DNA from 2 places in the Desulfonatronum zhilinae genome. Region 1 is predicted to be linked to the other one. Evidence: predicted binding sites of a transcription regulator. Region 1 holds the regulator's gene; the other holds the start of a gene.

Region 1 (5,108 bases):
CATCGCGATCACCAGATCGAGTTCATGGGGGACGTGCGGGTGGACAGGCCGAATTTTCAGCTCCGTTCGGAGCGGCTGGTAGTGCTTTTGCGAACCCTTCCCCGGGAGGCTCGACCCGAGGGCATGGCTCCGGAACAGGACATGGAAGCTCAAGTGGACATTGAACAAATGATCGCTTTTGGCCAGGTCTTTCTGAAGCACGAGGACCGTGTCGGCCACGGCGACATGGCCACCTATTGGGTGGACCAGAGCGTCCTGCGTCTGGAAGGCAACGCCCGGGTGGAAGAAGGCGGGACCCGGTTGGAAGGCAACGTGATCACGCTCAATGTTGAAGAAAGAGAGGTGGATGTGCAGGGACGCACCGATCGTCGAGTGGAAGGAATGTTTCTTTTGCCTCGGGAACAGGGGGCGCGGTGAAGGCCCTTCTCTCCGGCAAGAGTCTGCGCAAAAGCTTCGGCCAGAAAGAGGTGGTCCGGGATATTTCCATCCGGGTCGAGCAGGGGGAGATCGTCGGCCTTTTAGGTCCCAACGGAGCCGGGAAAACCACCACGTTCTACATGCTGGTCGGGGTGATCAAGCCCACCAGCGGGGTGGTGGACCTGGACGGAAAGCGGATCACCACTTGGCCGCTGCATGAGCGGGCCCGGCTGGGGCTGAGCTACCTGCCCCAGGAGAGTTCGGTCTTCAAAAAGCTGACCGTGATGCAGAATTTGCGGATCATCCTGGAGTACACGGACTTCACCCCGGCCATGCAGCGCAGAAAGGCCGAGGCCCTGCTGGAGGAACTGGGCATCTCCAAACTGGCCGACCAGAAGGCCATGTTTCTCTCCGGCGGGGAGCGCCGCCGTCTGGAAATCGCCCGGGCCCTGATCCGGAATCCGAAATTCATGTTGCTGGACGAACCCTTCGCGGGTATCGACCCCCTGGCCGTGGACGACATCCAGGAGATCGTGATGTCCCTCAAGGAGCGGGGGATCGGTGTGTTGATTTCGGATCACAACGTCCGCGAAACGCTGAAGATTTGCGACAGAGCATCCATCGTCTTCGAAGGACGGGCCATTTTTGAAGGGTCTCCGGAAGCCATCGTGGCCGATTCCATCGCTCGGAAAGTTTACCTCGGTGAGGACTTTTGCTTATGATTGATCAACAATCGGGATTGGCGTTCCAACCGGTCAGCCCGGTCATGGAGGCGAAAACGCGACATGGCTCTTGAACTGCGCCAGCAACTGAAGTTGACGCAGCAGTTGGTGATGACCCCCCAACTGCAACAAGCCATCAAGCTGCTTCAGCTTTCCAGGCTGGAGCTGGTGGAAAGCATCCAGCAGGAATTGCTGGAGAATCCCGTATTGGAGATCGCGCCGGAAGGCATCGATGAGACGGTGGAGACCCCGATAAAAGACCCTGCCGAGGATCGGTTCCAGTCCGTCAACGTCGAGGAGCCCCGGCAGCTTCACGATTCGGAGTGGCAGGACTACCTGGGAGAATTTTCCAGCATCAGTCGACAGATCCAGGGCCGGGACTGGGAAGTCCCGGAAGAGGGCATGAGTTTCGAGGCCCGGCTGGCCGGCAAGTCCACGCTGATCGGCCATCTTTCCTGGCAGTTGCGGCTTTCGGCCTTGTCGGAGCGGGAATTGGCCGTCAGCGAGGTGATCCTTGGCAACCTGGATGCCGTGGGGTATCTTTGCGAATCCATTGAGGACATCGCCGCCATGGCCGGCTGCGAGACGGAGGAGGCGGAGCGGATCCTGCGGATCATGCAACGCCTGGACCCCGTGGGGGTCTGCGCTAGGAACCTGCGGGAGTGCCTGCTGGTCCAGATGGACGAACTGGGGCTGGACGACCCGATTCTGGTCTCCCTGGTCAAGGATCATCTGGAGGAGCTGGAAAAACGTCGCTACAAGCCGTTGGCCAAGAAGTTCAAGCTCTCCATGGAGGAAATCAAACACTACCTGGACTGCATCCAGCGCCTGGACCCCATGCCCGGCAAGAGCTTCGGCTCCGATGATCCTCAGTTCACCAGCCCGGACGTTTACATCCTCCAGCACGGCGGCGATTTCATCGTGGTTCTGAACGAGGACGAGATACCGGGTTTGATGGTCAATGAGGCCTACGCCAAGGAGCTGTCCGTTCACGACAAGGGGACCAGGGACTACATTCAGGAAAAGGTCCGATCCGCTCACTGGTTGATGAAAAGCCTGTACCAGCGCCAGCGGACCCTGCACAAGGTCGCCGAAAGCATCGTCCGGTTCCAGATTGATTTTTTTCGCCATGGGGTGACGCATCTGAAGCCGATGATCCTCAAGGATGTGGCCCTGGACATCAACATGCACGAGTCCACGGTCAGCCGGATCACGACCAGCAAATACATGAGCACGCCCCATGGAACGTATGAACTGAAATTTTTCTTCAACAGCGCCCTGGGTATGGACGACGGGTCGGAGGCCGGCTCGGAAAGCGTCAAGGCGGAGATCAAGAAGCTGATTTCCGAAGAGGACCCCAAGCGTCCGCTCAGCGACGAACTGATCTCGCAACTTTTGAAAAAGTCCCTGGGCGTGAACATCGCCCGCCGTACCGTGGCCAAGTACCGCATGGCGTTGAACATCGAGTCGTCTTCCAAGCGCAAGGCCATTTTTTAGCCATCCCGGATGCTCCCAACGGAGCGAACAACCTCAAACCAACCCAGAACCCGTTTTACTTCGGAGGTGTCGCATGGAAATAACTTTTACTTTCAAGAATTTCGAGCCGTCCAATCACCTCAAGGGCTACGCCGGCGAGCGTTTCAATAAAATCAACCGTTACCTGCGTCCTGAAGATCAGGGCGAACTGGCCGTCAACCTTTCCGTGGAAAAGTATCGGCATATGGCCGAGGTGATCCTCACGGGCAAGGACATGCATTTCTCCGCCACCACCGAAAGCGAGGACATGTACTCCACCATCGACCTGGTCCTGGACAAGCTCGAGGCTCAGGTGCGCAAGACCAAAGAGAAGAACAAGGACCATCGTCGCGGTCAGAAGAGCCAGTCCGCGCGGGTGGACGTGATCACCTTTACCCAGGACGAGACCGGCAAGCGGGCCCAGACCATCACGGAAACCGACAATTTCGAGCCCAAGCCCATGTCCGTGGACGAGGCGGCCATGCAATTGGAAGCCCTGGGCAACGATTTCCTGGTTTTCTTCAACGCGGACATCGAGCGCGTCAACGTCATCTACCGCCGGAAAAGCGGCGATTTCGGTCTGATCGACCCGGGTATCTAGTCGATGGTCCTCAAGGATTTCTTGAGCAAGGACTTGCTGCTCCCCGATTTGCAAGCCAGGAACAAGACGGAAGTGCTGGCGGAATTGGTCGCCGTGCTGGCCCAAAACGTGCCGAGTCTGGATGCCGAGGCGGCCTTTCGGGTGCTCAAGGACCGGGAAAGTCTCGGGAGCACGGGCATCGGCGAAGGAGTGGCCATTCCCCACGGCAAGCTGGAGGGGCTGGACAGGATCGTGCTGGTGGTCGGACGCAGTTCCGAAGGCGTGGATTTCGACGCCCTGGACCGCAAACCGTGCCATATTTTTTTCATGGTCCTGGCCCCGGAACAGGTCGCCGGAATGCACCTGCGCATCCTGGCGTCCATCACCCGGCTGCTCAAGGACGAGACCTTTCGGCATGCCTTTCTCACGGCCCAGGACAAGGAGCTTTTCTGGGACGCCCTCAGTTCGGCGTGATGGTATTTTATTCGTCCACACCGTAGGGGCACGGCGCGCCGTGCCCCTACCCCAAAAGGCAAACCGCGATGAGCGCAGACCAACCGCGAAAACCGTGCGAACTCTCCCTGGTCATGATCACCGGACAGTCCGGGGCCGGAAAAAGTACGGTCCTGAACGTCTTCGAGGATCTGGGGTACTACTGCGTGGACGGTCTGCCGGCCGGGCTGGCCGGACAGTTGCTGACCCTGTCCGAGGAGATGAAGCTGAACCAGTACGCCGGGGTGGCCCTGGGGCTGGATGTGCGCCAACCGGACTTCGCCCTGCAATGGGAGCAGTTCGTGGAGCGGATGGACCTGGCCGGGATGTGTCCGAAACTGGTCTTTCTGGAGGCCCGGGACGCCGTGCTGATCCGGCGCTACGCCACCACCCGCCGTCCGCATCCCCTGGAAGCCCAGGGCATGGGATTGGACCAGGCCATCTTCCGTGAGCGGATCATGCTGGAGGGGTTGCGCAAGCACGCCGACTTGGTGGTGGATACGTCGGATTTTTCCATCCACGACCTGCGACGGGTGTTTCAGGAGAAATGGCCCCTGGATCAGAAACTCGGCGAAGGGATGCGCATTCACTTGATTTCCTTCGGCTTCAAGTACGGCGTTCCTCTGGAGGCGGATCTGGTCTTTGATCTGCGGTTTCTGCCCAATCCCTACTTCGACCCGGAACTGCGCCCCCTGTCCGGTCTGGACGAGCCCATTGCCCTCTACGTGCTGGGGGACGACCCGGGAAAGGACTTTATCGGTCGGTTCGAGGATTTTTTACGGTATCTGTTGCCGTTGTACGCGGTGGAAGGCCGGTATCGGTTGACCATGGCCCTGGGATGCACCGGAGGGCGGCATCGCTCGGTGGCCGTGTCCCAGGCCGTGTCGGCCGCGCTGACGGCCGTCGGATTTTCCGTTACCATTGAACATCGTCACCTGAATCTGGGATAGCAGCGGATTTCGGTTTTTTGGGGGAACATGCGGTGATTGGAGTCGTATTGGTCACGCATACGGAGTACGGCGCGTACTTGCTCAAGGCCGCGGAGCTGATTCTCGGTCCTCAGCAGGATTGCTACTTCGTCAGCGTGGATGTGACCAAGGAAGTGGAAAAGTCCCTGACAGAGATCAGAAAGAGCGTCAAAAGCGCGGATCACGGTCCCGGGGTGGTCATTCTGACGGATATGTTCGGGGGGACGCCGACCAATTTGAGTCTGTCGCTGCTGAACAAAAGCGAGCATCAGTTGGAAGTGATCACCGGCGTGAACCTGCCCATGCTGCTGCGCGTGCTCGGTTCGCGCAAGCTGTCCCTGGCCGAACTGGCCAAGGAGGCCAAGGCGGCCGGATCCCAGGGAATCGTCGTCGCCGGGGATATTCTGCGCAGCA
Region 2 (5,108 bases), on a different contig from region 1:
TCTCCCAAAAATTCTCCTAAAAGTTCTCCGGAAGAGCCGTTGGCCGACCCTTGCGACTCATTCCCGGTCACGCTCCGCCTCGGGATCCGCGCTTGGGTCCGTCTCCCCGACGAAAGCGACTTCAGCCCCTTCGGTGAAAGCTGCTTCAGTCTCTTCGTTCGCATCAGCGGATTCATCCGCATCTTCCCCGGACTCGCCTTCGGATTCTGCCTCATCGAGATCAGGATCAGCAACCGCCTCCGAAACGGAATCGGCGGCCTCTTCGTCGCTCTCGCGGTCCTCGCTCTCATCGTCTTCAGGACGTTCGATCAAGCCAAGGAAATTGATGGCCGAACGGACATCGGCGACCTTGGCCTCGTCCAGTCCCTGAATCGTCAACAACTGCTCGTCGTCGGCCTCGGCCACGGCCGTGGGGCTGTTGAAGCCGGCGGCCAAAAAGGCTTCCAGAGGCACTTCGGCCACGCTGACCAATTGCTCCAGGCCCTGCCGATCCTTGTACATGGTCCCGTAGCGACTCTCCGTAAAAATATCGATCTTCCAACCCAACAGTTTGGCGGCCAACTTGACGTTCTGTCCCTTGCGCCCGATGGCCAGGGTAAGCTGATCGTCCGGGACCACGACTTCCAGGACGCCGTCCTCCTCGTCCACGGTAATCCGGGAAATCCTGGCCGGGGACAAGGCGTTCACGGCGTAGGTGGTGATCTCCGGGCTCCAGACGATGATGTCGATCCGCTCGCCGCGCAGTTCCTGGACGATATTCTGGATTCGCGAGCCGCGGACCCCGACGCAGGCGCCCACCGGATCCACGTCGCGATCCGTGGACATCACCGCCACCTTGGCTCGGCTACCCGGGTCCCTGGCCACGCCCATGATCCGCACGAAGCCATCTCCCACTTCCGGCACTTCGCGATGAAACAACACGGTCAGGTAATCCGGGTGCGACCGGGAAACAATGATCTGCGGGCCGCGCCCTTCCTTGCGCACGTCGAAAAGCAGGGCCTGAATTTGATCCCCGCGCCGGAACCGCTCCTTGGGAATCTGCTCTTCCTTGGGCAACAAGGCCTCGGTTCGGCCGAGGTTGATGATCCAGCCGGAACGATCCCGGCGCTGGATGGACCCGCTGACGATCTCCCGCTTGCGGTCCTTATATTCCTCGTAAATGATTTCCTGCTCCGCCTCACGCATCCGCTGGATGATGACCTGCTTGGCGGACTGGGCGGCGATCCGGCCCAGGTCTTCCACTTTCAGTTCGAAGCCGAGTTCGTCATCCAACTGAACATTGGGGTCGTGATGCTTGGCGTCCTCAAGCAGAATCTCGCTGACCGGATCGACGATCTCCTCCACCACCCGCTTGAACTGATAGACGTCGAAGCCGCCCTTGTCCTCGTTGAAGGAGACCTCGATATCCACATCCTCGCCCAGTTTTTTGGTCACCGAGGACCGCACGGCCCGTTCCAAGGTGTCAATGAGGAGATCCTTGTGGATTCCTCTGTCTTTACTGATTTGCTCAATGGCCTTGCGCAGTTCGGCGCTCATCTCATCCTCCAGGATAATATCAGGGCCGGGGCCGTTTCGCGCCTCCGGCCGACAACAATTATCATTGTTTTCGGCAATCCTTCATATGTGTCGAAACCCTGCGCCGATTCACAAAGCCCTCTCCGTACCGGAGTCGTCCGGCGGGTTCGGTCAAAACGCATGGATCAAATGAATCTTCTTTATTTGGTCCCAATCCAACGCAATCGGTGCGCCGTTTTCCACAAGCGTGACCAGCGGGCCGTCCACCGCGGACAGTTCGCCGCGACAGGTTTTGCGTCCTTCTAGCGGTTCATGGAGCTGGGCCTGGACGGTCCGCCCAAGGTAGCCTTGGAGTTGCTCCGGCTTGAAGAACCGACGCTCCAGGCCGGGCGAGGAGACCTCCAGATTAAAAGCGCCGGGAAGTCGCTCGTCGATTTCCAGAGCAGGGCCAAGCTGGCGGCTGACCATGGCGCACTGATCAATGGTCGCTCCGCTCTCCGCATCGATATAGATGCGGATCAACGCCTTGCGGCCCAGGGGCAGATACTCCAACCCCCAAAGTTCCAGGCCGAGGCCGTGAACAACGGGCAAAACCAATAACTCCAGATGGCGAAGGATTTCTTCCGACCGAGCGCGGGAAGAAGGGGGAGAAGTCTGCATGGCTGTCTAAAAATCCCAAAAAAAAAGTGGACCACATGGCCCACCCCGTTCGTCGTCTCTGCTGCGCGGCCGGGCCGCTACCGATCAGGATGCTGCGAATAAAGATGGAGCGGGCGACGGGAGTCGAACCCGCGACACCAAGCTTGGGAAGCTTGTACTCTACCAGCTGAGCTACGCCCGCCCGCGAAACGCAATCGTTCATATGCTCAAGGGCCCAGAACTTGTCAAGCATCCAGACCAGAAAAAATGGCTTGGAATTTGCTTGCATCCAAAACCAGGAGGAATCGCGATGCAGACCAGTATGTATAACGCCCTGTTCGGCGCCCTGACCCAGGAACACCGCTTGGCAAACACCGCCAACAATTTGGCGAACGTGAACACCACGGGCTACAAGCGTGAAACCATGGCCTTTCGGGACGTCTTCATCCGTTTCGGCCACGGCATGCTGGACCCTATTTCCGCCATCAACGAAAAATCGCTGCTTCCTGTCCCGGACGAAATGGCCCAGAACCGGATCGCCCTGACCCACATCGACTTTGCTCAAGGATCGGCCAAGGAGACCGGCAATCCGTTGGACGCGGCGCTTCAAGGCGAAGGCTTCTTCAAAGTCCGCACCCTGGAGGGAGATTTCTACACCCGCAACGGCAACTTCCGCCTGACCCCGGGCGGCGAGTTGGTCACGGGGCAAGGCTTCCCCGTGCTCGTGGACGGCGGCCCCGTGAACCTGGAGCCCAACGCCCGGATCGTCATCGGTCCCGATGGAGCAATCCAGGCCAATGGCGAGCCCGTAGGCAATTTTGACCTGGTGACCTTTGAAAACCCACAGGTATTGGAAAAACTGGGCCAAAACATGTTCCGACTCCGTCCCGGAGTCCAGGCCGCTGAACTGCCCGCGGACAACGCCACCGTGATGCAGGGCTACCTGGAAGGGGCGAATGTGGAGGTGGTCAGCGAAATGGTCAACATGATCGAGGCCCACCGCAGTTTCGAAGCCTACCAGAAGGTGATGCACACGGCCCAGGAAGCGGACCAGAAGGTCATCCGGGAAGTGGCTTCACCCCGATAGCAATAATACACTGAAATAGATGGAGGAAAACCTCAATGATGCGCTCTCTATGGACGGCGGCCTCGGGCATGCAGGCCATGCAGATGAATATCGACGTCACGTCCAACAACCTGGCCAACGTCAGCACCACGGGATTCAAAAAAAGCCGGGCTGAATTCGAGGATTTGATGTACCAGACCATGAAGATCGCCGGGGCGGCCAATGCCGCCGGAGACCGGATTCCCACCGGGCTTCAGGTGGGCATGGGGGTTCGCCCCGTGACCGTGCACAAGGAATTCACCACCGGGTCTTTCCAGAACACCGGCAACCCCTTGGATCTGGCCATTGAAGGCGACGGGTTCTTCCAGGTGGATGTGAACGGCGAGTTCGCCTACACCCGGGCCGGGGCCTTCAAATTGACCAACGAAGGTCAGGTGGTCACGGCCAACGGCTACGCCCTCCAGCCGGAGTTCATCGTGCCCCAGGATACCCAGAACATCGTGGTCACGGAAAACGGACGCATCGTGGCCATGGACAGATTCGGCGAGGAGTTGGCCGGTGCGGACATCCCCCTGTTCACCTTCGTCAACCCGCCCGGCCTGAACAGCATCGGTCGAAATATGTTTCTGCCCACCGAAGCATCAGGAGATCCCATTGAGGGGGTTCCCGGCGAGGAAAACGTCGGTACTATTGCCCAGGGTTTTCTGGAAGGCTCCAACGTGGACATGGTCGAGGAGATGGTTCGGCTGATCACCGGCCAGCGGGCCTATGAAATCAACTCCAAGGCCATCCAGACCTCCGACCAGATGCTCCAGACGGCCACGCAGCTTAAGCGGTAATTGAAGTTGGAAGGTGGGAAAGTAAAAAGTGGGGTAACTACTCAGCACCGAGTAGTGCCGTTGCCGGTGTCGGTATCGGAATCTGGATCGGGATCGAAAACGCTGGGAAGCGTTCAAAATTTTTCCTGTTCCGATTCCGATTCCGATAGCGACCCCGACTCCGATTGCCGGAGCAAGGGCGGATACAAAATGTGCTGAGTAGATACAAAGTGGGAAGGCCTGTGCCATGAAAACTTATCTTTTTCGTCTCTCTTCGCTCTATGCGCTCTGCCTGGTGGTCGGCTTGACGCTCCTTTCATCACCCAGCGCGGCCCAGCGCGGCTACTGGCATTACATGATCCAGCCCGTGGCCGCGGTCCAGGGCGAGGTGGTCCGGTTCGGGGACATCGCCGTGCCGTTGACGGATCATGGCCGCGCCCAATGGACGAACCTCGCCGACCGGCCCATGTGGCCCGCTCCGGACAGCGGCAAAACCATGACCTTCTCCCAGGACCGACTGGCCGGAATGCTTCGGCAGTACGTCGGTCACGCCGCCGCCTCCACGCGCATTCCCGGCCAGGTCGTGATCCAGGGTGGGGGGCAGGTGGTGCTGGAGGAAGAGCTGCGGTCCCGCGTCGTCACTTTTTTGACCCCAAAAGTCCGCCAACTGGGAGAAGAAATCACCGTTCGCGACTTTCGCCTTCCGAGCCATATTTTTCTGCCCCACATCCAGGACACCCTGGAGCTGGAACTGGCCGCGGACCCGCAACCCGGACGCAACAGTCTGCGCTTTTTGGTCCGCTCCGTGGACGAGCGAATAACCCGCCGTCTCACCGGCACGGTCTTTCTGGACGTCTGGCAAACCGTGCCCACGGCAGGTCGCCCGTTGAACCGGGGAAATCCGCTGGCCCTGGACGACGTCACCTTTCAGCGCAAGAACCTGGCCTATTTGCGGGAACAGGTCTGGGACGGGACCGGCGGACCATGGCAGATTCGCTCCCCGGTGGGCATGGACCAGGTCATCTACCTGTCCGCCCTGGACCCCTTGCCCGCCGTACGCCGCGGAGAAG

The links. The regulator sigma-54, encoded in region 1, starts transcription at its own class of promoters, with help from an activator protein. The targets are predictions, from matches to a motif close to CTGGCACGGNNNNTGCTT.
Region 2: flgF (flagellar basal-body rod protein FlgF) is a predicted target of sigma-54. The motif match lies at 2,422-2,439, and genes of this name have one in related genera.

The regions. Positions count from the first base shown of each region.
Region 1 covers NZ_FXUJ01000008.1:102,281-107,388, forward strand. The annotation lists gene AC559A_RS08510 (LptA/OstA family protein) at 1-417, shown strand, start outside; gene lptB (LPS export ABC transporter ATP-binding protein) at 414-1,139, shown strand; gene rpoN (RNA polymerase factor sigma-54) at 1,203-2,636, shown strand; gene hpf (ribosome hibernation-promoting factor, HPF/YfiA family) at 2,710-3,255, shown strand; gene AC559A_RS08530 (PTS sugar transporter subunit IIA) at 3,259-3,708, shown strand; gene rapZ (RNase adapter RapZ) at 3,777-4,676, shown strand; gene AC559A_RS08540 (PTS sugar transporter subunit IIA) at 4,724-5,108, shown strand, end outside.
Region 2 covers NZ_FXUJ01000007.1:93,384-98,491, reverse strand. The annotation lists gene AC559A_RS07790 (YlxR family protein) at 1-164, opposite strand, end outside; gene nusA (transcription termination factor NusA) at 58-1,536, opposite strand; gene rimP (ribosome maturation factor RimP) at 1,687-2,175, opposite strand; tRNA gene AC559A_RS07775 (tRNA-Gly) at 2,281-2,356, opposite strand; gene flgF (flagellar basal-body rod protein FlgF) at 2,465-3,241, shown strand; gene flgG (flagellar basal-body rod protein FlgG) at 3,277-4,059, shown strand; gene flgA (flagellar basal body P-ring formation chaperone FlgA) at 4,286-5,108, shown strand, end outside.